DNA from 3 places in the Solitalea canadensis DSM 3403 genome. Region 2 is predicted to be linked to each of the others. Evidence: riboswitches for the same ligand, from Rfam matches in the RefSeq annotation. Region 2 holds a riboswitch; each other region holds the start of a gene.
The links. A riboswitch is a leader RNA that binds a small molecule or an ion and turns the genes downstream of it on or off. The one in region 2 is predicted to bind cobalamin.
Positions count from the first base shown of each region.

Region 1: it holds a riboswitch for cobalamin, as region 2 does, so the genes downstream of both, SOLCA_RS10320 (PAS domain-containing protein) here and SOLCA_RS06895 (TonB-dependent receptor plug domain-containing protein) in region 2, are expected to answer to the same signal.
Region 3: it holds a riboswitch for cobalamin, as region 2 does, so the genes downstream of both, SOLCA_RS03010 (DUF5074 domain-containing protein) here and SOLCA_RS06895 (TonB-dependent receptor plug domain-containing protein) in region 2, are expected to answer to the same signal.

Region 1 covers NC_017770.1:2,476,677-2,484,822, forward strand. The annotation lists gene SOLCA_RS10285 (pentapeptide repeat-containing protein) at 1-361, shown strand, start outside; gene SOLCA_RS10290 (glycoside hydrolase family 18 protein) at 500-1,651, shown strand; gene SOLCA_RS10295 (helix-turn-helix domain-containing protein) at 1,754-2,191, shown strand; gene SOLCA_RS10300 (SDR family NAD(P)-dependent oxidoreductase) at 2,236-3,000, shown strand; gene kdsB (3-deoxy-manno-octulosonate cytidylyltransferase) at 3,161-3,886, shown strand; gene SOLCA_RS10310 (acyl-CoA thioesterase) at 4,015-4,398, opposite strand; gene SOLCA_RS23955 (cysteine-rich CWC family protein) at 4,395-4,637, opposite strand; gene SOLCA_RS10320 (PAS domain-containing protein) at 4,637-5,155, opposite strand; cobalamin riboswitch at 5,320-5,467, opposite strand; gene SOLCA_RS10325 (CTP synthase) at 5,683-7,311, shown strand; gene yidC (membrane protein insertase YidC) at 7,330-8,146, shown strand, end outside.
Region 2 covers NC_017770.1:1,693,891-1,702,036, forward strand. The annotation lists gene SOLCA_RS06875 (ABC transporter permease) at 1-808, shown strand, start outside; gene SOLCA_RS06880 (ABC transporter ATP-binding protein) at 808-1,557, shown strand; gene SOLCA_RS06885 (serine hydrolase) at 1,609-2,862, opposite strand; cobalamin riboswitch at 2,918-3,132, shown strand; gene SOLCA_RS06895 (TonB-dependent receptor plug domain-containing protein) at 3,243-5,171, shown strand; gene SOLCA_RS06900 (Dph6-related ATP pyrophosphatase) at 5,355-6,053, shown strand; gene SOLCA_RS06905 (SIR2 family NAD-dependent protein deacylase) at 6,091-6,777, shown strand; gene SOLCA_RS06910 (class I SAM-dependent methyltransferase) at 6,838-8,025, shown strand; gene SOLCA_RS06915 (DUF6580 family putative transport protein) at 8,107-8,146, opposite strand, start outside.
Region 3 covers NC_017770.1:740,582-748,727, forward strand. The annotation lists rRNA gene SOLCA_RS02985 (23S ribosomal RNA) at 1-837, shown strand, start outside; rRNA gene rrf (5S ribosomal RNA) at 910-1,021, shown strand; gene SOLCA_RS23020 (hypothetical protein) at 1,302-1,439, opposite strand; gene SOLCA_RS23705 (hypothetical protein) at 1,597-1,728, shown strand; gene SOLCA_RS02995 (NAD-dependent epimerase/dehydratase family protein) at 2,191-3,177, opposite strand; gene SOLCA_RS03000 (Crp/Fnr family transcriptional regulator) at 3,252-3,824, opposite strand; gene SOLCA_RS03005 (antibiotic biosynthesis monooxygenase family protein) at 4,074-4,379, shown strand; cobalamin riboswitch at 4,427-4,634, shown strand; gene SOLCA_RS03010 (DUF5074 domain-containing protein) at 4,747-5,820, shown strand; gene SOLCA_RS03015 (hypothetical protein) at 5,836-6,738, shown strand; gene SOLCA_RS03020 (TonB-dependent receptor plug domain-containing protein) at 6,746-8,146, shown strand, end outside.

The DNA of each region.
Region 1 (8,146 bases), 780 kb from region 2:
AGATTGTAAGTTAATGGGTATTAACTTTAGCGAATGTATTGATTTTCTTTTTAGTGTGTCTTTTCAAAATTGCATTCTTGATTATTCCTCATTTGAGGGAAAGAAAATGGTAAAAACCACTTTCGCTGATTGTTCACTAAAAGGTGCTGTATTCGCGAATACTGATTTGAAGGGTTCAAAATTTGATAACTGTAACCTGGATTCAGCCCAATTTGAACGGACGAATCTAAGAGAAGCGAATCTTTCTACTGCGATAAATTACGCGATTGATCCTGAACTAAATGATATAAAGAAAGCTCGTTTCTCAATACACGGAATTCCCGGTTTGCTAAATAAGTATGATATTAAAATTGAACAGTAAACTTTTGTTTTCCTTTCTTTAATATTAAAAAACAACTAATAACCAATCAGTTAGCCATATTAAAATTCACAAAAGTATTGTAACTATTAATTATTTTTTCTTAACTTAATGTAAATCAACCAATTTGCTACATTAGTTATGAAAAAACACAAATTTTACCTACTGGCAGCAATTATAATTTCTGCCGCAGGTCTCGTTTATTGTTCAAAGCAAAAGGACAATCTTAACAATTCAGAATCCGAAAAAACAGCTTCGTCCCGAAGTACAGAAGCTGTTGGAACTACCTCCACTCCCATTCAGATTTATGGCGTATGGCACGCAGGAAACGAAGCCTGCGGCTGGTCGACTGAGCGAAACATGACAGAATTTGATGCCGCCAATCATTGGCTTATTGATCGAGGTAACGGACAACCATCAGTTAACCTTGTTGTTTTAAGCTTTGTAAATCCTCTGAAATTATTAAACAAAACCACAGATGCTCAAACCTTAAATGGTTTGCCAAGAGGCATGACACAAGCTGTTGTCAATTATTTTAAAACAAGAGGAATCAGAGTAATGCTTTCAATTGGAGGTATTACCTATACTAACGACTGGAATAGTGCATTAGCCCAGAATGCTACACAATTGGGATTAAATGCAGCAGAGGTTGCTGTTAACATGGGAGTTGGGATTGAAATTGACTATGAACAAAGCAACGCACCTAATCTTACCGGTTTACAGAGCTTTATTACCGCATATCGTTCCGTATTACCATACGATGCTTCAGGTAATAATCATGCAGCCAGACTTACAATAGATCTTGCTGCAGGCGACAGGTGGTTAATCGACATTTGCCGTAAAGCTACTGCAGACTGGCTTCGTACGGATACCCCTGTTCTGGATTATGCAAATGCCATGGTAGAAGCCCGTCAGGCAAGCAGTGCAGCTGCGGCACAAGCTAACTGGCAGGAACATATTGATGGTAAATCAAACTACAGTCCGGTTATTCCTCCGTTGGCTCCATGTAAATTTACCGGCGCTGTATATCTTGTAACTGGCAAAAGTGCAGCACCTGAATGTAATAATTTCAACAATTCTTTAGCAAAAAGCACCGGAACTTATGTTCAATCAGTAGTACCTAACGGTGCCGGTACAAGTCCGGGAATGTTAGGTTATATGTATTGGGCCGCTGAATGTCCGTCGTCACGTCGTATATGTACCACTCCTCCAAACAGCTGTGAAAATGGGGTTGGGACAGGTGCTACCTTCTACAACATTCAAATACCAATGCCAACTTTACGGCAGCAATAGTTTTTCCAATAGTTTAACATATGCCATCCATGTCGGAAACTCCGGCATGGATTTTTTATTTACGAAACCTTTTCTTTTGTATTTTTGCTAAAGGAAATTATCATGAGTAAAATCCCACAGAAAATACTATTTCGTCAGCATGAGATAACTGCTGATTTTTTAAAGGAATTGGACAAACATTTGGCCGATATTCTTGATGAACGGACTATTGAAATGCTCGAAATCAGGGATTTTGCCTCGTTGATGCATATCCATCCTACTCATTTAAGTAATACCATTAAACTCACAACAGGTAAGGCTCCCTGCTTTTTCTTTGAGGAAAAGATCATGAAGATAGCAAAGGAACTGTTAAGTGATCCTTCTTTACCAATTGCTCAGATTGCTTTCAAACTAACTTTTGATCCTTCTAACTTTACGAAGTTCTTTAAACGATTTGAAGGAGTAACTCCAAAATACTATCGGGAGCAGGTGCTTTCAGCAAAGTATTCACCTCAATCGGAAACACTCACCATTAATACTGAAACAGTCACCATAAATTAAAGCTGAGAACCCTGCAATTTTGTGATCAACAAATCACAACAGAAATGAAATCAGAAAACAAAATAGCATTAGTAACAGGCGGTAGTCGTGGCTTAGGTAAAAATGCTGCATTGCGCCTTGCTGAAAAAGGTTTAGACGTTATCATCACTTATAATAGCAAACAGCAAGAGGCCTTAGCTGTGGTAAAGGCACTCGAAGATAAAGGGGTTAAGGCTGCATCTCTTCAGTTAAATGTTGGATCACTCAACAGATATGATGATTTTTCCTCTACACTTAATTCAATATTAACCGAAAAATGGGATCGCTCTACATTCGATTACCTGATCAATAATGCCGGTATCGACTGGGCGGCTCCATTTGCTCAAACATCGGAAGAACAGTTTGATAGTCTGATGAATGTGCATTTTAAAGGAACCTATTTCTTAACACAAAAACTTCTCCCCTTATTAGCTGATAACGGAGGTATTATTAATCTTTCAACCGGTTTGGCTCGTTTCGTAATTCCGGGTTATAGTGCTTATGCTTCTATGAAAGGAGCTATCGAAACATTTACCAAGTATTTAGCTAAAGAATTAGGCTCACGTGGTATCCGAGCCAATACTGTAGCACCCGGAGCAATTGATACTGATTTCAACAAAGCGAACTTTGACTCACATCCTGAAGTGAAAGGTTTTATTGCATCACAAACAGCACTGGGCAGAGTGGGTATTGCTGAGGATATTGGCGGTGTGATCGCTTTCTTATGTACTGATGACGCACGTTGGATCAATGCTCAACGCTTAGAGGCTTCTGGGGGAATGTTCTTATAGTCCTTCACCTAAAATTATTCCGAAGAACTCAATGAAGATGTCTGTGTTCTTCGGAATAATTTCCCGTTTGTCTACAGAAACCTTCACTTCTTCTCGGATTAGGCATTGTGTTTGACATAACCTTTGCAAAAAGATTACATTTGCAGACAGTCCAACATAAATGAAATTTTTAGGCATTATTCCATCCCGCTATCAATCCACAAGATTTCCGGGCAAACCATTGGTAGAAATCAAAGGTAAAAGTATGATCAGACGTGTTTACGAACAATGTAAACTTTGTCAGGAACTTGATGAAGTGGTGGTTGCTACCGATGACCAACGCATCTATGATCATGTGATCGCCTTTGGAGGCAAAGCTATGTTGACGTCAGAAGACCACCTAAACGGGACCTCAAGGTGTGCAGAAGTTGCGGAAGCTTTTCCTGATTATGAGGTGGTCATTAATATTCAGGGCGATGAACCTTTTATCTCTCCAAAACAAATAAGTGATTTAATTCATTGCTTTGACGATAAAGAAACCGAGTTGGCGAGTATGTATAAGAAAATTAAACAGCCTGAAGAAGTATTTGACCCACATGTAGCTAAAGTGGTAATGAACTTAAAAGGCGAAGCATTATTCTTTAGTCGCTCACCTATTCCATTTTTGCGAAACGTTGCAGAACATGAATGGCTAAACAAACAGGATTATTACTACCATGTTGGTATATACGGCTATAAATCAGCAGTGTTGTTTCAGCTAATCAACTTAGATCCGTCTCCACTCGAGCTCAGCGAGTCTTTGGAGCAATTACGTTGGCTTGAGTATGGCTTTAAGATAAAAATGGCGGAAACTGATATTGATACGATTGCAATTGATACTCCCGAGGATCTGGAAAAAATAAAATGATTTTTTCCTAAAGAGAGAATAGCGTTGTCATGCTGAGGTACGAAGCATCTGTAACATATTTCGCAATGAATCAACAGATCCTTCGTACCTCAGGATGACAATCATATGAAGTTATTAATGATGTAACACTACACCACACTCACCGGCTTTTTATGTTCGTCTATAGCCACAAAAGTAAAAGTTCCTGTAATAGCCTTTTCACGTTCAAATGAATACATTTCTTCGATAAAAATCTCCACGCTTACCTTTAAACTGGTATTTCCGATATGTGCAACTCTACCTACCAGTTCGATAATTGTTCCTGCCGGAATTGGCTTTGAAAAGTCAATGCGATCTGAAGAAACGGTTACTACACGTTTGCGGGTAAAACGGGTTGCCGTAATAAAAGCTACTTCATCCATTAAATGCATTGCTGTTCCGCCAAATAGCGTATCATAGTGGTTGGTAGTATTAGGAAAAACGGCTTTAAAGATTCGGGTTTCTGAGAGATTTATTTTTTCTTCTATATTCATCTTGTTTTTAATATGGTGTTAATTTGTTCTTTCTTTTCTATGAGCGCTTTGAATTTTATCTCTTGTTTTATTTCCAGCAAACAATTACGACAAAGACAGTCGTTATAGCCACAAGCTATCGCTTCTTTCTCCTCCTCATTAAATGTGAGTCCAAAGCATTGACATTGAGTAATGCTTCCGGCTTTACACTCAAATGAAGCATTGCACCGTGGACAGTTTTTTGATTCGTGATTTGCCATCAACTTTCCTTTGCAAAAGTTATAAAATTAACCAGTTCCTGTTTTCTGTTAAATACCGGAAATCCTTGAATATTGCTGGTATAGGGAGTACCATTTTTTCGGTAATTCAAAATACTCACCTCAAAAGGCAACTTATTGCTAACCACCACTGAGACTTTATCCTTTACAACTTGATCCGTATCTATCCCTTGAAACATACTTAGTTTGTTTCCTATTACTTCTGTAGGTAAATAACCGTTCATTTCGAGCATATTATGACTTGCAAAAACAATTCTCAAATCTGGCTCAGTTACAATAATGGTCAGTCCTTGGTGGAATATTTTCTGATTAAAATTAAAGTCGTGATTCCATTTATTCTCCACCGCATACTTTTTCAGGTTCGTTATATCTTTTAGTAATAAAGAGTTACGTTGAAATCCTTGGATATAAATATCCCAGCTGTTTAATGGCGCTTTAAAATTGATTTTTTCAGTTTCTTCAACGAGTTTCTGACAATATTCCTTTGCGTTACATTTCATTTAATTTATGATTAACAACTAAATACAAATAAACATGGCTTATGCTTGTGAACTATTCACGATTCAGTGTAGAAATAAAAGATAATAGTAATCCGGTCGTCAGGAGGAAGATTGGTTAAACGACAGAAATATAACTTTTGACTACTGCTTTTTATCGCGAAAGCATTGATCCGAATAATGAGGCAAGTATCCTGACTTATTATAATTGATCGAAATCAATATAAATTACAGTTGCGCGACAGCCCGTGATTTGCACACGGTTCCTTTTTAATCTGGCATAACAATACCAGAACCACATTATAACAAGATAAAGAACTAACGGCGCAAAGATAGGAATAAGTTTTTCTTCTGCGGTTATTATTGAAGTCAGTCCTACTAATCGAGCATTAAAGTGAACATTTTGATTTCATATCTTATTTTTAATCAAAATTTTACCATAAGATTACGAGAAAATAAAATCATTAAGATAAGCAACCATTATTTTTCGTACTTTTGCAACCCGTAACCAGCAGCGATCAATTCAGATTATGACTAAATACGTATTTGTTACGGGGGGTGTTACCTCGTCGTTAGGGAAAGGAATTATTTCAGCTTCATTAGCTAAATTATTACAGTCGAGGGGGTACAGGGTAACCATCCAAAAGCTTGATCCTTATATAAACATCGATCCCGGAACCTTAAATCCATATGAACACGGAGAGTGTTATGTAACCGAGGATGGTGCAGAAACCGATCTTGACTTAGGTCATTATGAGCGTTTTTTAAATGTTCCAACTTCACAGGCCAACAACGTAACTACCGGCCGCATTTATCAAAATGTAATTAACAAAGAGCGCAGAGGTGATTATTTGGGAAAAACTGTTCAGGTGGTTCCTCATATCACTGATGAGATAAAAGCAAATATTCAGCGTTTAGGAGATACTGGTGAATACGATATCGTTATTACTGAGCTAGGCGGTACCGTAGGTGATATTGAGTCATTACCGTATATTGAGGCTGTTCGTCAATTCCGTTGGGAACATGGTTCAACTAATACCCTGGTTATTCATTTAACGTTATTACCCTATTTAGCTGCTGCAGGTGAGCTTAAAACCAAACCAACCCAGCACTCGGTTAAAATGTTAATGGAGTACGGTGTTCACCCTGATATTTTGGTTTGCCGTACTGAGCATAGAATGACGCCAGATTTACGTAAGAAAATCGCTCTATTCTGTAACGTAAACGTAAATGCAGTAATCGAATCGGCTGATGCTTCAACCATTTATGACGTTCCGTTATTAATGTTGAAAGAACAGCTAGATCGTATTGTTCTTACCAAACTAAAATTACCTATTAAAGACGAGCCAAATCTTGATTCATGGAAAGAGTTTTTAGGCAAGCTTAAAAACCCTACTTCTGAAGTTAAAATTGGGTTAGTTGGTAAATATGTTGAACTTCCGGATGCTTATAAATCGATTTGTGAATCATTTATTCATGCCGGTGCTAAAAACGAATGCAAAGTAAACCTACAATACATCCACTCAGAGCATATCAATGCTGAAAATGTTGCCGAGAAATTAGGCGGACTTGACGGTGTTCTTGTTGCTCCGGGTTTTGGTAACCGTGGTATCGAAGGTAAAATTGATGCTATCAAATATGTTCGTGAGAATAATATTCCGTTCTTTGGTATCTGCTTAGGTATGCAGTGTGCGGTTATTGAATTTGCACGCAACGTATTAGGCCTAAGTGATGCACATTCATTAGAAATGAACCCTGATACTCCATATCCGGTGATCAATCTGATGGAAGAACAAAAACAAATCACTAATATGGGTGGAACAATGCGTTTAGGTGCATATCCTTGCGAAATAAAGAAAGGAACTAAAGCATTTAGCGCATATGGTAAATCGCGAATTACTGAGCGTCACCGCCACCGTTATGAGTTCAACAACGATTATTTACAACAATACAATGATGCAGGAATGATCACTTCGGGTATCAACCCTGATTCTGGTCTGGTTGAAATCATTGAATTGAAAAATCATCCTTATTTTGTAGGCGGACAATTTCACCCTGAATTAAAAAGTACTGTAGCTAACCCTCACCCACTGTTTGTTAAATTTGTGGATGCTGCTAAAACTTACCATTACGAGAATAATCCAAAGAAATCTAAATAAGAATTAAGAAACCAATAGATGGATAGAAACACCTTCACCGGTATGTTTATGATTGCTGCCATTTTGCTTGCGTGGGGCTATTTTATGAAGCCCAACGAAGCGGAAGTGAAGCAATACCAACACCAAACCGATTCAATTAAAAATGCAAAAGCCGGCATTAAAACAACTCCGGCCGCTGCAAATAAAAGTGTAAATCTGGCCGATACCTCAACTGTTCAACAGCAACAATTCATCACTGTTGAAAATGAGTTGATCAAGGTAATCCTTTCAACCAAAGGTGGTCGTGTTTACTCAACCGAAATCAAAGGTCAAAAATCGTATGACGGTAAACCTGTTGTTCTATTTAACGGTGACGACAACCGCTTTGGTTTTAAATTGCCTTTAAACAGCAAGAATGTTAATACTAACGATGAGTTTTTCCAACCTGTAGGTTCTTCTTTCAGTGTTGCAGGAAAAGACTCTAGCAGCGTTACTTTACGTTTAGCCTTCTCTCCTACACAATACATTGATTATGTATATTCATTAAAAGGAAACAGCTATTTATTAAATTATGCTGTTAAAATGGTGGGTATGAATCAATTGATCTCTCCTAATGCGAAAGCATTAAATCTGGAGTGGAAAAGTGATTTGATCCAACAAGAAAAAGATAAAAAGAGTGAGCAAGGATACACTACTGTTTATTTCAAAAAAGACGCAGGAGATGTAGATTATTTATCAGAAACAAAAGATAAAGAAGTTAAGAATGAAGAGCCTGTAAAATGGATTTCATTTAAACAGCATTTCTTCTCTACTGTTTTAATTGCAAAGGATAAATTCCCTGGAAGTACTTTAAATA
Region 2 (8,146 bases):
GATTTTTATTTCCATGAAGATCTTTAACATACCTGACATTACAACCGATGGAAGTTATACACTTGGGGCTGTTATTACAGCAATTTGCTTGAGTAACGGCTATTCGATTATTGTTACTTATTTATTGGCCGTTGCCGGAGGTGCATTGGCCGGAAGCATTTCAGGGTTTATTCATACCCGTTTAAAAGTAAATGCTTTATTAGCTGGAATATTAGTTATGACAGCTTTATATTCTATCAACCTTAGCATATTAGGCCGCTCTAACTTACCATTATTATCTGTTAGCAACATTTTTCAGGTTTTTTCATTTAGTGCTGATATGGATATCAACAGTTTTATAGTGCTATTGATCATCATTGGTATTTTATGGTGTGGATTATCATTATTGCTGAAAACTGATTTTGGATTAGCCATGCGAGCAACAGGAAATAGTGAGGCAATGATCCGGGCGTTAGGCGTAAATACTAACCGAATGAAAATTATTGGCTTAGCGATTTCCAATGGATTAGTGGCAACGGCAGGTTTCTTGGTAGCTCAATACCAGGGTTTTGCCGATATTAATATGGGAATAGGTATTGTAATTGTGGGCCTAGGCTCTGTAATGATAGGTGAAACGTTAAACAATTGGCTAGCTATCCGGAGTGTATGGTTGCAAGTTTTATTGGTTGTTATGGGAGCAGTGGTATTTCAACTGGTATTAGCCTTTACGTTATCGTTGGGTGTTGATCCAAACTTGCTAAAATTGTTTACAGCAGTTTTTGTATTGATAATTGTAAGTATTCCTCAACTCCGACTCCGCAAAGAATAATGATAAACGTAAATAATGTTTCCAAGAGCTTTAATAAAGGTAACGCAAATGAAGTTAAAGCGTTAACGAATGTTGATTTAGCTATAAACGCTGGAGAGTATGTGGTAGTAGTTGGCGCCAATGGTTCAGGTAAATCTACCTTTTTGAATTTAATTGCAGGGAGTACTTTACCTACAGAAGGGAAAATTATACTGCAAAATAATGATGTGACTAACCTTAAGGAATACGAGCGGAGTAAATGGATTTCCCGCGTGTTTCAAAATCCATTAATAGGTACAGCTCCTGATCTGACTATTCTAACAAATTTCAGGTTGGCCTCACTGCGAACTCAGTCGAAGAAGCTGATAATAGGAACGGATAAGCAATTTGCAGAAAGGGTTAAGGAAAAGATTTCAATATTGAAAATGGGCTTGGAAAACAAGTTAGACCAGCCTATGGGAAGTCTTTCCGGCGGACAACGTCAGGCTTTAACATTGTTAATGAGTGTGATGGATGAAGCTAAAATATTGCTTTTAGATGAACCTACTGCTGCGCTCGATCCCAGATCGGCCAATTTAATAATGACTACTGCCGACAAGCTCATCAAAGAATACGGTCTTACGGCTTTGTTGGTAACACATAATCTGAAAGATGCTCATACTTACGGAAACCGGATTTTACAATTTGCAGAAGGGAGAATTATCAGAGATGTTCCAACTCAGGAAAAACAGCAATTGGAACTGAATGATTTATTTAACTGGTTTGAGTAGACCTCATCCCCGGCCCTTCTCCTCAAGGAGAAGGGTTGGGGATGAGGTAAATTATTTCTTATAATCAAACTTAAACTTGCTTAAATCAGGTAATTGTTTCTTCGTACGGTTTACTTCATAATCATAGATCAGTCGCCCCAAATTACCCATAAAAGGATAGCAAATAGTTTCATATTCATATTTGCTATCATTAAAAATGCCGTCAGCATTGCTGAAAACTACTGCCGAAAGCATAAACTCAACCTTTTTATCAAAATCTACGATATAAGCATTGTCGATCAGATAGCCATAGGAATCACCAATCTTATTAAAGATACGGATATTAGCAGGTATATTATCAGTTTTATCACCAAACATCAAAAATTTAACAATAGAAGGTTTGTATTCCTTAGCATTGCTATAATCAGGATGTTTGCTTTCCGCAGGCAGCATTGACATGTATTTGTACAGAAAGTTATAATCGTCATTCGTAAGGTTAAAACGCTGTGATGAGGGAACCGTTTCAGGAAACATTAGTGTGCGAAGCAATTTTTGTTGCTCTTCTAACGGATAACAATTTTTTAGTCCGAAGTTAAACGGTTTATAGATAATCGAATCTTTTGAATTCATATAGCCAATTCCCCTCATGATCGGCTTCAAACCCTTGAAATAATCCGTTTCATTATAAATCTGCGGCTGGCTATAAACGATTTTTTTTTCATTATAAAACTGAATGGGATTGGTATAGCGAGCGGTAATGGTATCGTCACCAACAATGTACCTGGTTAATATTCTTACATCATTAAACCCTTTTTGCTTTAAGGTTTCGTTAATGTACTGCTGACCTAAAAACTCATATAAGCGGTTATATCCATCATTGTCGCTTACCAACAAAATCTTCTTAATATACTGTCCAATTGAAGGCAAGGAATTTACAGCAGAAGTATCAGTGCTCACGGCAATTTGTTTACGAGATGCACTATCAATCTTTAATGGAGTTTCCTTTGTTAATCCTTTAATATTAAGATTGTTTATTTTCTCTAGTGAAAGTAATGATAAAGGTAGTTTTACAGTACTTGCAGGGAAAAAGTAACGGTTCCGATCTACATTATAAGTATAAGTGGTAAATGAAGGTTTATTATTCTTATCTCGGTCTATCTGAGTATAAACAATCTGAACCTCATGTTTAGTTGAGTCATTTAAAATTATATTAAACAATTCCGGTTTTGACTTTAACAGTTCCTCTATTAAATTTTCTTTTTGTTGTGCATTTGCATAATTGAGACAGCATAAAGTGATAATAGTTAACCAAATAAGTTTTTTCATATAATGGGTTTAAGCAAACCTCAATTTCAATTTTTGCAATTAATAAATCAAGTCCTAATTTTACATCGCATTTGGTCTCCGGTTTTTGTCCGGAGTTAAAAGGGAATCAGGTGAAAATCCTGAACAGGCCCGCTGCTGTAAGCTCAGTTAAGCATTCTATGTTTAGCTATGTCCGTCAACCTAACGCCACTGTTGCAGAGATAACTCTTAAAAATGGGAAGGCGACGGAAAAGAGTAAGTCAGAAGACCTGCCAAAGCATTCAATTTATTCATGGCTTTCGGGGACCAAAGCTTGAATGTGAATACTCTTTTTTGACGTATTTTCATTTGTCTTCCTTGTTGGTTATGAGTTTTTTATTAACCTCATAAACTATCAAAAATTGAAAAAAACCTTTACACTTTTTGCCTTAACGGTTACAACCTCATTAGTAGCCTATTCACAAGAGAAAAAATTAGCTCTTGATGAAGTTACTGTAACGGCTACGAAATTTGCGAAGAAGCAATCAGAAACAGGAAAAGTAGTTTCTGTTATTAGCCGTGAAGAATTAGAACGAAGCTCAGGGAAAAGTATTTTGGATATCCTGAACATTCAGCCTTCATTAAATTTTAACAATGCTAACGGAAACAGAGGTGGCAATATTTCTACTTATCTACGTGGTTCGCAAACTGGTAATACGCTTATCCTTATTGACGGAATTCCCGTAAATGACCCTTCACAAATCACCAATGATTATGATTTGAATTTGATTGCTGTAGATATGATTGATCATATTGAAATATTAAAAGGAGGTCATTCAACATTATATGGTTCTGATGCAGTTGCGGGAGTAATCAACATCATCACAAAAAAAGGCGGTGCTAAGCCTTTTAATATAAACGCATTAGTTACAGCAGGTAGTTATAAGGATTTTAAAGAAAGTCTGGGCATATCCGGTTCTTTATCCCGCGTCGATTATAATTTTTCGGTAACTCATGAATATTTAAAAGGCTTTTCGGCGGCGAAAGACACGGTGAAGAAACACCTATCAGACGAACAAAAGTTTGATGATGATCATTTCAAATTGCAATCATTAAATTTCAATATGGGTATTAAGGCCACTGAAAATTTGATGATCAGACCATTTGTGCGTTATAGCAAAACAAATATGGCTGTTGACTATGGTGCTTTTACAGATGATAGAGATTATACAGGTGAATCATCAGATCTTAGTGCAGGTTTTAGCAGTAATCTGAAAATAAAGTCATCAGATCTGTTCTTGAATTATAATTACAGTGATGTTAAACGATCATTTTTAAATGATTCAATCGCAGGCCCCAAAGAATACAGCTCTAATGATACCAAAGGACTGGCCCATAATGTTGATCTTTATGGAAGATTCCTTTTAGTAGACCATTTGGAGTTGCTAACTGGAGGCAGTTTTCGATACGCTAACACAAATCAGGCAAATAATAGTATAAGTCAGTACGGTGTTTATAAGACTGAATTAAATAGTGATTCAGCCAAAAATTCATTAAGCAGCCTTTATGCCTCGGTATTTCTAAAAGATATCAAAGGTTTTAACCTTGAGTTAGGGGGGCGTTTTAACTATCACAGTATTTATGGTAATAATTTTACCTATACAATTAATCCATCGTTAATTATTGAAGAGAATACAAAAGTTTTTGTCAACATTTCTTCAGCATTTAAAATTCCAACATTATACCAATTATACGCACCGGTATATGGTAATCCGAATTTGAATCCGGAAAAAGTACAAACATTTGAAGCCGGGTTTCAAACTGTTTTCGCTGACGGCAAAGCGAAACTAGGTTTAAATGCATTTAAACGTAAGGGTAAGGATGTAATAGCATTCACAACTAAATACGTAAATTATAATAAGCAGGACGATCAAGGAATGGAAGTTGAAGGTGAGGTTGAAGTAATCAAGGATTTGAGCGTCAAAGCTTCTTATGCACTGGTTTATGGCAAAGTAACTACGGCAACCAGTTCTTTTAATAACCTTTACCGAATGCCAAGAAACTCCTTCATTTTTAATGCAGGCTATAAGGTAACCGATAATTTATTTATCTCGACCAATCTGAAAGTTGTTGGTCAACGAGTGGATCCATATTTTGATACCAATACTTTTCAGTCGGTTAATTTAACATTGGATAAGTACTTCTTATTGGATGCTTATGCAGAATATAAATTCAAGATGTTTAAGGTATTTGTTGACTTTAGAAACATCACAAACGAACAATACACGGAAATTACAGGCTATAATACCCGTGGATTTAATCTGAATGGAGGTCTTTCTTTTACGTTGTAATTTAGATGGGAGATATGAGATTTGAGATTCGAGACTTTTTGAATTTAATAAGTAACGTCTTAGAAATTGATGAGATTCTGAAGATAGGATTGAGATGTAAGACTTTCAAATCGTTAAGCAGGTCCAAAATCTCAAATCCCATATCTCAAATCTAACATCTCACATCTCAAATCTAACTCAAATATGAAAGCAGCAATGTTTTGGAGTGGAGGCAAAGACTCTTCATTTGCTTTGTACAAAGTTTTAAAGGAGACTGAAACGGAGGTTGCTTTCCTGGTCACTACCATTAATGAGGAGTATAGGCGAATATCAATGCATGGAATTCGTGAAAATCTTCTGGATGCCCAGGTTGCAAGCATTGGTATTCCTTTAAAGAAAATGCTTGTACCTAAGGAATGTACCAATGAGCTTTATGAAGAGAATCTGCTACAGGTATTTGCCGAATTAAAAAAAGAAGGTGTTGAGGCAATTATTTATGGAGATATTTTCCTCGAAGATTTAAAAGTATACCGTGAAAAGTTACTGGAAAAAGCCGGATTGACAGGCTTGTTTCCACTCTGGAAAGAAGATACTGCGTTATTGGTTAATGAATTTATTGCGCTTGGTTTTAAATCCATTTTATGTTGTGTGAAATCTGATTTGCTGGCAAAAGAGTTCGCCGGAAAATTGATAACGGAAGAGCTGATTAATCAACTGCCTGCTGATGTAGACTCTTGTGGCGAAAATGGAGAATTTCATAGTTTTTGTTATGCCGGACCTATATTTAAACAGGAGATTAAGGTAGAAATCGGTGAAACGGTTTTTAAACCTTATGAGGTAAAAACGGCACAAGATTTATTTCAGCATGGATTTTGGTTTACAGATTTATTGGTACATCAGTAATCAATATCTTAAATTGCTGAAGATTTAAAAGATATCGATGAAAAAGCTAGTCATACTTACAGGAGCTGGAATTAGTGCAGAAAGTGGTTTGAAAACCTTCAGAGATAGTGATGGACTATGGGAAGGGTATGATATAAACGAAGTTGCTACGCCTGAAGGCTGGCGTCGTAATCCTGAATTAGTGCAGGATTTTTATAATATGCGACGTAAGGCTGTTGTTGAAGCTCAACCCAATGCCGCACATTATGCTTTAGCCGATCTTGAGAAATATTTTGAGGTAGTTATAATAACGCAAAATATTGATAACCTGCATGAAAAAGCCGGATCGACCAATGTATTGCATTTGCATGGTATCATTACTAAATCACAGAGTAGTTTAGATCCAAACCTTACCTATGATATTCAGGGTTATGAAATCAAGATGGGGGAGAAGTGCGAAAAAGGTTCTCAGCTTCGTCCACATGTAGTTTGGTTTGGTGAAGCTGTTCCAATGATTGATCCGGCTGCAAAACATTGTTCAAAAGCCGATTATTTTGCAGTTATCGGAACATCATTACAAGTTTACCCGGCTGCTGGCTTAATGAATTTTGTCCCTTTTAAAATACCAAAGTTCTTGGTTGATCCCAATGCTCCCGATGTGAAAAATGGAGTAACCATAATTAATGAGAAAGCCAGTATAGGAGTTCCATTAATGGCGGAGCAGTTATTGAGTTTACTTAAGTAGAAAAGCAAACTCAAAGGTGCATTTAAAAAACGTACCTTTGTATTTTTACAGGAGAGACAAATGGAGAATAATACAGAGGTTTACGAGTTGTTTTTTGACCGTTTGAGAGCAAGTTTAGAAAAAGATTCCTTCTCAAAATTAACCTTAGCCAAAACAATTGGCAATACAGATTTACTCAATATTTATGTAAAACCTGTACAATTAAAGCAGGGACTTAAGCTTTCTCTTACCTATCACTATAAAACTCAGGATAAGGTGGAGAATTTAGATATTGAAAATGCAATTTCTGTTCTTGAAACCTATATAAATAATCCCTTTTTATCTGCGATCTTATTTACTACGGAAGCCGATATTGCTTTGAAACTGAATAAAAAGCGTATTCCTTCAATCATAGAAACGAAACCAACTTTTAAGCAATCGGCAAGTCAAATGCATGATGAAGCTAAAGTTCGTCTGGTTGATGCAAAGGATGCTAAGTATTTGTTTTATTTAGGAGTAACGGATGAAAAAGGAGAAGTGATTAAATCAATGGCGGATAAATACCGTCAGATCAATAAATATATTGAGATCATTGAGAGCCTTGTTAAAAATGCGAAAGTTTCAACAGATAATTTTTTAGCAATCGATATGGGGTCAGGCAAAGGCTATCTGACTTTTGCTCTTTATGATTATTTGGTAAACAAACTGGGTATTAAAGCTAAAGTGACTGGAATTGAATTGCGGGAAGATTTAGTGACACTTTGTAATTCAATCGCTAAACAATGTGGTTTTGATGGGTTAACATTTGTTTCTGAACGCATTGAGAATGTAAAAATAGATCATATTGATTTGTTGATAGCATTGCATGCGTGTGATACAGCAACAGATGATGCATTATTTAAGGGAATCAGTGCCGGTGCTCAACTTATCGTTTGTGCTCCTTGTTGTCACAAACAAATTCGCAAGCAAATTAATTGCTCAACTGAATTAAGTGCTGTATTAAAACATGGTATTTTTGAAGAGCGTCAGGCAGAGATGATTACCGATGGCTTACGTTCATTATTATTGGAGAGTCAGGGTTATAAATCAAAGGTTTTTGAATTTATTTCAAATGAGCACACCCGTAAAAACGTCATGATCGTTGGAACAAAAACGAAAGAAAAGAATGAACGGGAGACAATAAAGCAGCAGATTGATCAGCTTAAAGCCGCGTACGGAATTAAGGAGCAGCAATTAGAGCAACTATTGTCGGCAAATGGGGTTTTATAATTAAAGAGTTTCAATAAAATAAAAAAGGTCATCTTGGTTAAAACCGAGATGACCTTTTTTATTCAGTTCTTTTTATAAAGATTATCTTGTTGCTAAAACAGGATATTTTCTTTCTAATAAA
Region 3 (8,146 bases), 950 kb from region 2:
TTACCCGCAACGGGACGGAAAGACCCCATGCACCTTCACTACAACTTAACATTGATATCGGATACAGGATGTGTAGGATAGGTGGGAGACTGTGAGCCGGATTCGCTAGGATTCGGGGAGTCAACGTTGAAATACCACCCTTTCTGTATTTGGTGTCTAACCCTGCTGAAGCGGGGGACATTGTTTGGTGGGTAGTTTGACTGGGGTGGTCGCCTCCAAAAGAGTAACGGAGGCTTTCAAAGGTATGCTCAGTACGCTTGGTAACCGTACGTGGAGTGCAATAGCAAAAGCATGCTTGACTGTGAGGCCCACAAGCCGATCAGGTACGAAAGTAGGATATAGTGATCCGGTGGTTCTGCATGGAAGGGCCATCGCTCAAAGGATAAAAGGTACGCTGGGGATAACAGGCTGATCTCCCCCAAGAGCTCATATCGACGGGGAGGTTTGGCACCTCGATGTCGGCTCGTCACATCCTGGGGCTGGAGAAGGTCCCAAGGGTTCGGCTGTTCGCCGATTAAAGTGGCACGCGAGCTGGGTTCAGAACGTCGCGAGACAGTTCGGTCCCTATCTGTTGTGGGCGTAGGATATTTGAGTGGACCTGACCTTAGTACGAGAGGACCGGGTTGGACGAACCGCTAGTGAATCAGTTATGACGCCAGTTGTACAGCTGAGTAGCTACGTTCGGTCGAGATAAGCGCTGAAAGCATCTAAGTGCGAAACTCACCACAAGATGAGATATCCATACAGGATCGTGGAAGATGACCACGTTGATAGGCTACAGATGTAAAGGTGGTAACATCAAAGTCGAGTAGTACTAATCATCCGAAACTTTCTGCAAAGAAAGCCTCGTTTACTTTCTGCGGTAGTAACTTCTTTCAAAAATATGTCTAAAAGAGATTCAAAAGATATTCAGGTGCCTATATCGGCGGTGTCCACCTCTTCCCATTCCGAACAGAGAAGTTAAGCCCGCCAGAGCCGATGGTACTGCCGTAACAGGTGGGAGAGTAGGTCGGTGCCGATTTTTATACAAGCCCGTTGGTGAATAACCAATGGGCTTTGTTTGTTTACAGCCCAACCAATTTTGGCAGTAAACTACACGGTGGATCGGTTTTATCCTAAGAAAGAATGCTCCAGCGGAGCAAAATATCGGTAGCCATGACATGTCTGAAAGGTCGATTGTGCCGTTACCGGCTCGGTAAGCGATGCAAATTGTGGGGATGGTTGTTTTTATTTGACAGATCCTTCAGTCATGTCTAAGGATGACACACGGTTGTTCAATTTCCTTTGTATTTATTCTCCTACTACTTTTCTGAATACGCAATTGGTTTTGTACCTAACCGCACAATAATGCTGAATAAATGACTATACCTACCGTGCTGTTGCACCTGACGGCGCAATACCTGAATGGCTTTGTATTTCCCATTGCGAAACGATGTCATGCCATTAGGTACAAGGTAGTAACCTGTTCGGAAATGAACTGTACAGCCATTCGCATTTAGTCAACAGCTCCTTCGTGCCTCAGGATGACACACGGTTGGTTCCATTGTGCTATTTAATAGTTAAGTAGAACATCAGCCTAAACGAAAGAATGCTCCAATGGAGAAAAACATCGGTGCAATGACACATCCCAAAAACAATTGTGCCGTTAGGTACAAAACAGTAGCCGGTTCGGTAAGCGATGGAAATTGTGGGATGATCGTGTCTATTAGACAGATATTACAATCTTAGGATGACACACATCGTTGATAGGCTTTCTTTTGTGTTTATTCTCCTACCACTCTTCTGAATACGTAATTGACAGGCGGTTGTTCAATTTCCTTTGTATTTATTCTCCTACTACTTTTCTGAATACGCAATTGGTTTTATACCTAACCGCACAATAATGCTGAATAAATGACTATACCTACCGAGCTGTTGCACCTGATGGCGCAATACCTGAAACGATGTAAGACCGTCAGGTATAAAAGGTATCCTGTCCGGAAATGAATTGTCCAGGCTCGCATTTAACCAACAGATCCTTCGTGCCTCAGGATAACAACGGATTGCTTGTTGGTGCAGGCTAAAAGCTAATCCGCTTCAGACAATTGCTTCATTGCAGTTGACTTCAGTAAACGGATGAGGAATGATAACAAAACTGATCGTTGATGCAGGCTAATAGCTAATAGCCAAAAGCTAGTCAAATACAAAAATCTAACGCAAAGCAGGATTTAAAAACTTAAATGTTTCGAGCATACCTGCCTCAACAGCTGATGCTTCGAATCCAAGTTCTCTCTTAGCTTTTGAAACATTTACCTGAGGCGATGCATTCCATAACTCATTAAGATCTTCAACAGTCAATAGAGGTTCCTTTCCTGTAATCTTACTTATATTCTCTCCCAGACATGCCATAAAATACAACATTGGCTTTGGAGCAATGGAAGGCTTTTTCAGTTTCAACTGTGGAAAACTACGCTGTGCCAGCTCAAACACTTGTTCAATGCTATACTTACAAGTATCCGAAATAATATATCGCTCACCATCTCTAGCATATTCAATTGCCAAAAAAGCTGCCCTTGCAACATCCTTCACATTGATAAACAAGAAATTAAAGTGGGGTATCATAGGGAGTTTATTATTAACTATGTCAGCAAATATCTTAAGAGTGGGAGTTAATCCATTGAAATTTTCGCCAATGATAGCAGAAGGCAATAAAGTAGAAATGGTCAAGCCGCGTTCTTTAGCAATTTGTATGGCTTTTTGTTCAGAGAGTGATTTTGAATACGAATAAGGCCGTTGCTTAAGTTGATTCCAACTGGTTTCGTCCATTGGCTGTTGTGTGTCATCTAATGCGGCTAAACTGCTAATGTAAATAAGTTTTTTGATGCCCGCATCAGCAGCGGCATTCACAATATTTTCTGATAAGTTTACATTTTGGTCAATTATCTCTTTCTGTGCATTTCTGGCCCAACGCTTAAATACCGCGGCGGTATGAATAACTACATCGCCCTGACTGAATATCTCTGATAATTGTTTTACCGATTTATAATCAAGCGTTACAATTTCTGTAGATAGAGTGGTAAGCATCGAGACGTCGGCGCCAGCTCGCACACCTGAAAACACCTGAATATTCTCATTTAGCAAATACCTTACAATGTTGTTGCCTAAATGGCCATTTGCGCCTGTTACTAATATTTTCATATTGATTTCTGTTTTATTTACCACAAAACTTGAAAAATAGAAACAGGCTTCAATTACCAAATGGTAAAAAAGTCCTAGCGAACTTGTTTTCTTATACGGCTAAGTGATTGAGGAGTAATACCTAAATAAGAGGCAATTATTGACTGGGGAACACGTAATGCAATATCACCCTGCTCTTCAATAAATTTTAAATAACGGGAAGTAGCATCCACTCCTAAATAGGCATTACGTGTGTATATCTTCTCCATTAATGATTTTTGAGCAATTTGCAACATGGTTTCCTGCCATTGAGTGATGGTTGAAAGAAGGAAATCAATACCCTTTCTCGATAGGATTATTAAATCTGAATCACAAATCGCCTGTATACTTTCCGTTGCCGGAGTAAGGCTGTTAAAACTTTCAATATCAGCAATAAACTGATTCTCTTTAATAAAATAATGTGTTAATTCTTCTCCATCATTATTATTAATATAGGTGCGAAGCACTCCATGATTAACAAAAATTATCTCTCTGCAAATTGCTCCCCTTTCCAGCAAAATTTCATTCTCCTTTACAGTTCGAAACACTAACTGCGATTGGATAAGCTTCAACTCTTGTTCACTGAACTTTCTAAATTGACTCAAAATATTGAATAAGCTTATATGCATTGTTATTTTATAATTTTTTAAGAAACAATAGATAAAAACAATGTTCTGATTCCTAAAAATGTAAGTTCAGACCAAGCGGCGAATAATAATTTCTCATCCGACTTATTAAACTGAATGTTCAGGTGATTTACTGGATACTGATATGCATAGCAATTCGACGCTTTTTACAACTTTTTTCTTATCTCTAACTCTCGTTACTTATTTTTAATTTCTCCAAGCCAATTCAATGTTATTGAGTTAAAAAAGTATATGATTTTAGAAAAAGCCATCTTAGATGTAATCCCCGATAAAGTTGAACAGTTTGAAGAAAACTTTCTGGTCGCTCAGCAAATAATCAGTTCTATGAATGGTTACAGGTGGCATCAACTTCAAAAATGTATTGAAAAACCTAGCCGCTATTTATTACTGGTAGAATGGGAAACTTTGGAAGATCATACAATAGGATTCAGAAACTCAGTGGAGTATCAGCGTTGGAAAGAACTGCTACACAAATTCTATGATCCATTTCCTACTGTTGAACACTATGAATTAGTAGTTTCTCAAAACAATCGATAATAATAGTTAAAGTTTACATTTTTATCTATCTATTAACTAATCAATACTTATATTTGCCACGCTTTGGTTTAATAACTATTACTCAATGGTTATTAATTAAAAGGGAATCAGGTGTAAATCCTGAACAGTACCCGCTGCTGTAAATCCCATTCAAAAGCTTAAGAATAAAACTCATGCCACTGTTCCGTTCCGGAATGGGAAGGTGTTTCTTAAGCCGGGATAAGTCAGAAGACCTGCCAAGTATACAGCCTGCAAGCTTTCGGGAGTTAGAGCTTTGAGATACTTGTTATTCTCTATTTGTACTTCATTGTTTTTTTAGCTGTACGGCTGTTTTTGTTGTTACTAATTTTTTAATCTAATAAAAACAATGAAAAAGTACCTCTTTTATTTACCCCTTTTAGTATCGCTTTTCTTTACTGCATGTAGCAAAGATGATCAGAAGGATATCATTGAGCCAATAACGCCTGGAAAGTATGCCGATGGATTCTTTATTATTAACGAAGGCTGGTTCGGACATGAAAATGGCAGTGTAAACTTCTATAAATATGGTGAAGATACCATCAGAACGAATGTATTTAAAAAAGAAAATACTGGTAAAGAACTTGGTGTTAGTACTGAATATGGTTCTGTTTTCAATGGCAAGCTATATATTGTCTCAAAACAAGGTCCGTTTGTAGTTGCTGATGCTGGTTCTTTAAAGGAAACCGGAAGGATTACTGAATTACCTGCAAATGGTCGTGCTTTTTGTGGTATTAATGCTACTACAGGTTTAATTACTACTGCCGATGGTGTTTATCCTATTAATCTATCAACATTTGCTATTGGTACAAAGATCAATGGTATTGCCGGAGAAACAGGCGCTATTTGGGCTAACGATAAATATGCATTCGTAATTAGCCAAGCCAATGGGATTTATGTTATTAATAGTGCAACATTGGCTGTAGTTAAAAATTATGCTAAAGGTGCAATTGGTTTTGCTTTGTCAAAAGACGGAAGCTTATGGGCAGCAACTGAAAACTCATTAATTGAAATCAATCCACAAACATTAACATTTAAAGAAATTAATGTTCCGAAAGCCCCTTTTGCATCATGGTATGCTTGGGAACCTGGTAGCTTGACTGCTTCAACTTCTGAAAACGCCATCTACTTTGTATCAGGAAGCTCAAGTTGGTCACCTACTCAAATCTATAAATATGTAATCGGCGACGAAGCCTCGTTAAGCAAGCCACTTGTTACGCTGCCTGAAAACAAAGTATTTTATGGTAGCGGTTTAAGATTCGACCCTGTTAAAAAACAACTAATTGCATATACAGTGCAATCAGGATGGGGTGAAAACTATAAATACAATTCTCTTTATTTCTTTAATGCCAGCAACGGGGAAAAAGTAAAGGAAATTAATTTCGAAGGTTTCTATTTCCCTGCAGTTGCCGTATTTCAATAAGAAGATCCTCCAATCATGAGAAAACTACTATTTCTAACCTTACTGGCCTTGGGAACATTAAGTGCTTGTAAAAATGACGACGATATAAATCCGGATAACGAAGGACCTGTTTATGTGCCTCGTCCGATTATTACAACAAGTAGTGCATATATCTCAAAAGTATTTGAGTTTTTACCAGCTCCAGGACAGTTTGTTAATCAAGACGGATTAGGCACTCCTGATGGTGCACAAAAACTTATTGGAAAGTCAGGAAATGGAACGATTTCATTAGGTGGCTTCGGGGGATATGTAATCTTCGGATTTGACCATTCCATTGTGAATGGGAATGGAGATGATATTGCCGTGTATGCTAATGCTTTTGAGGGAAGTTCAGAGCCTGGAATTGTAATGGTAATGCAAGACCTCAACGGTAACGGATTGCCTGACGATACCTGGTATGAATTAGCAGGAAGTGAGTCCACTAATGTTGCTACAGCTAAAAATTACAAGATCATTTACTATAACCCTAAAAAGGTTGGAACAGATGTGCAATGGAAAGACAGTAAGGGTAATAAAGGTGCTGTGCTGGCCAACGAATATCATACCCAAAATAACTATTACCCAACATTTGCCAAGAATCAGGATTCGCTGATTTTTGAAGGAACACTGCTTCCAAACAATAAATCAATCAATAATATGGGATGGGTTATTCTTTCTGCTTATAAGTATGGTTATGTCGATAACTATTCGGATGAATACAAAGCGAAGAAATATAACTCATTTGACATTTCATGGGCAATTGATAGCAAAGGGAATAAAGTACAACTATCAGCAATTGATTTTGTAAAGGTTTACAATGGAATGAACCAGGATGGTGGCTGGTTAGGAGAAGCTTCAACTGAAGTTTCCGGAGCCGCCAATATTTCTTTATTGAAATAAGAACTGCATGAAATATTTCCGACTAAAGACTGAAAGTAACCAGAATAGTGCAAAAATGGAGGTTAGGAGTGCGATTGCACTCCTGCCTTTTTTGTTGTTTTCGGTTACTTTATGGGGACAGGATTCTTCAAGTGTAAAAAGGCTAAAGACGGTTACGGTTACAGCGAAATCTAAATATGAAGTTAAGGGAGCCTCACAAACCCGAATCGATACGTTGATTCTACAGCGAAACGTAAACAGCAGTTTGGCTGAATTACTAAGTGAAAATACCCCTGTTTTTATTAAATCTTATGGTCGTGGATCACTGGCTACTGCATCATTTAGAGGAACTGCTCCTTCACATACTCAGGTAACCTGGAATGGAATCAATATTAATTCACCAATGTTGGGAATGGTTGATTTTTCATTAATACCCGTTTATTTTCTGGACGATGTGAATTTAAGTCATGGAGGAGCTTCTGTTTCCAATACGAGTGGGAGTATAGGCGGTAGTATTCAGCTAGATAATAAACCGCTTACCCAAAAAGGTTGGAGTGGTCAGTTTGTGCAGGGACTCGGAAGTTATTCAACTTATGATGAATTCGGGCAGCTAAACTATGTGGCAAATAAATGGCAAACTAAAACGCGATTATATTACGGCTATTCGGCTAATGACTTTTCATTTAAAAACAAAGAAATAAAAGATCTTGAAAATCCATTAGCTCCATATCCAATACAGGTTAATAAAGAAGCAGAGTATCATAAAGCAGGGATATTACAAGAGGTTTATTTCAGGCCCACGTTAAAAGACCAGCTCTCTTTTAATATATGGTCGATGTATACGGATCGTAAATTACCAAGATTAACAACCAGTGAAGCCGATGAAAACGCCAATATAAACAGCCAATTTGATGAAACACTCAAAGCTGTTGTTTCATGGAATAGATATGAACATTCAGCTAATTATTTTCTTAGGTTAGGTTATGATCACCAGGACCTTGATTTTTGGCTTAAAAATCAGATCAGTGGAGGAGATATTGTTAAAGCTATTAATTCAACAGCAACCTCAAACTCATTTTATTTTCAATCAGAACTGAATAAAAGCTTCATTGAGGATAAATTGAAATTGAAGGGAAGATTGGATTACACCCTAAGTAAAGTCATCTCAGCAGAAGAAGTTAAAATGACTGGTTATGAAGAAAATAGAAGCGATTTATCCTTTCTTTTATCGGCAGAGGCCAATCTGACTAAACGCTTATTCTTAACAGCTTTAGTTCGACAAGGAATTATTGATGGAGATTATTATGCCTCTCCTTTTTTAGGCACAGAGTTTCTTATCAATGAAAATTACGACTGGAAACTAAAGTTGAATATTAGTCAGACCTTCCATTATCCAACACTCAACGATTTATATTACTTACCCGGAGGA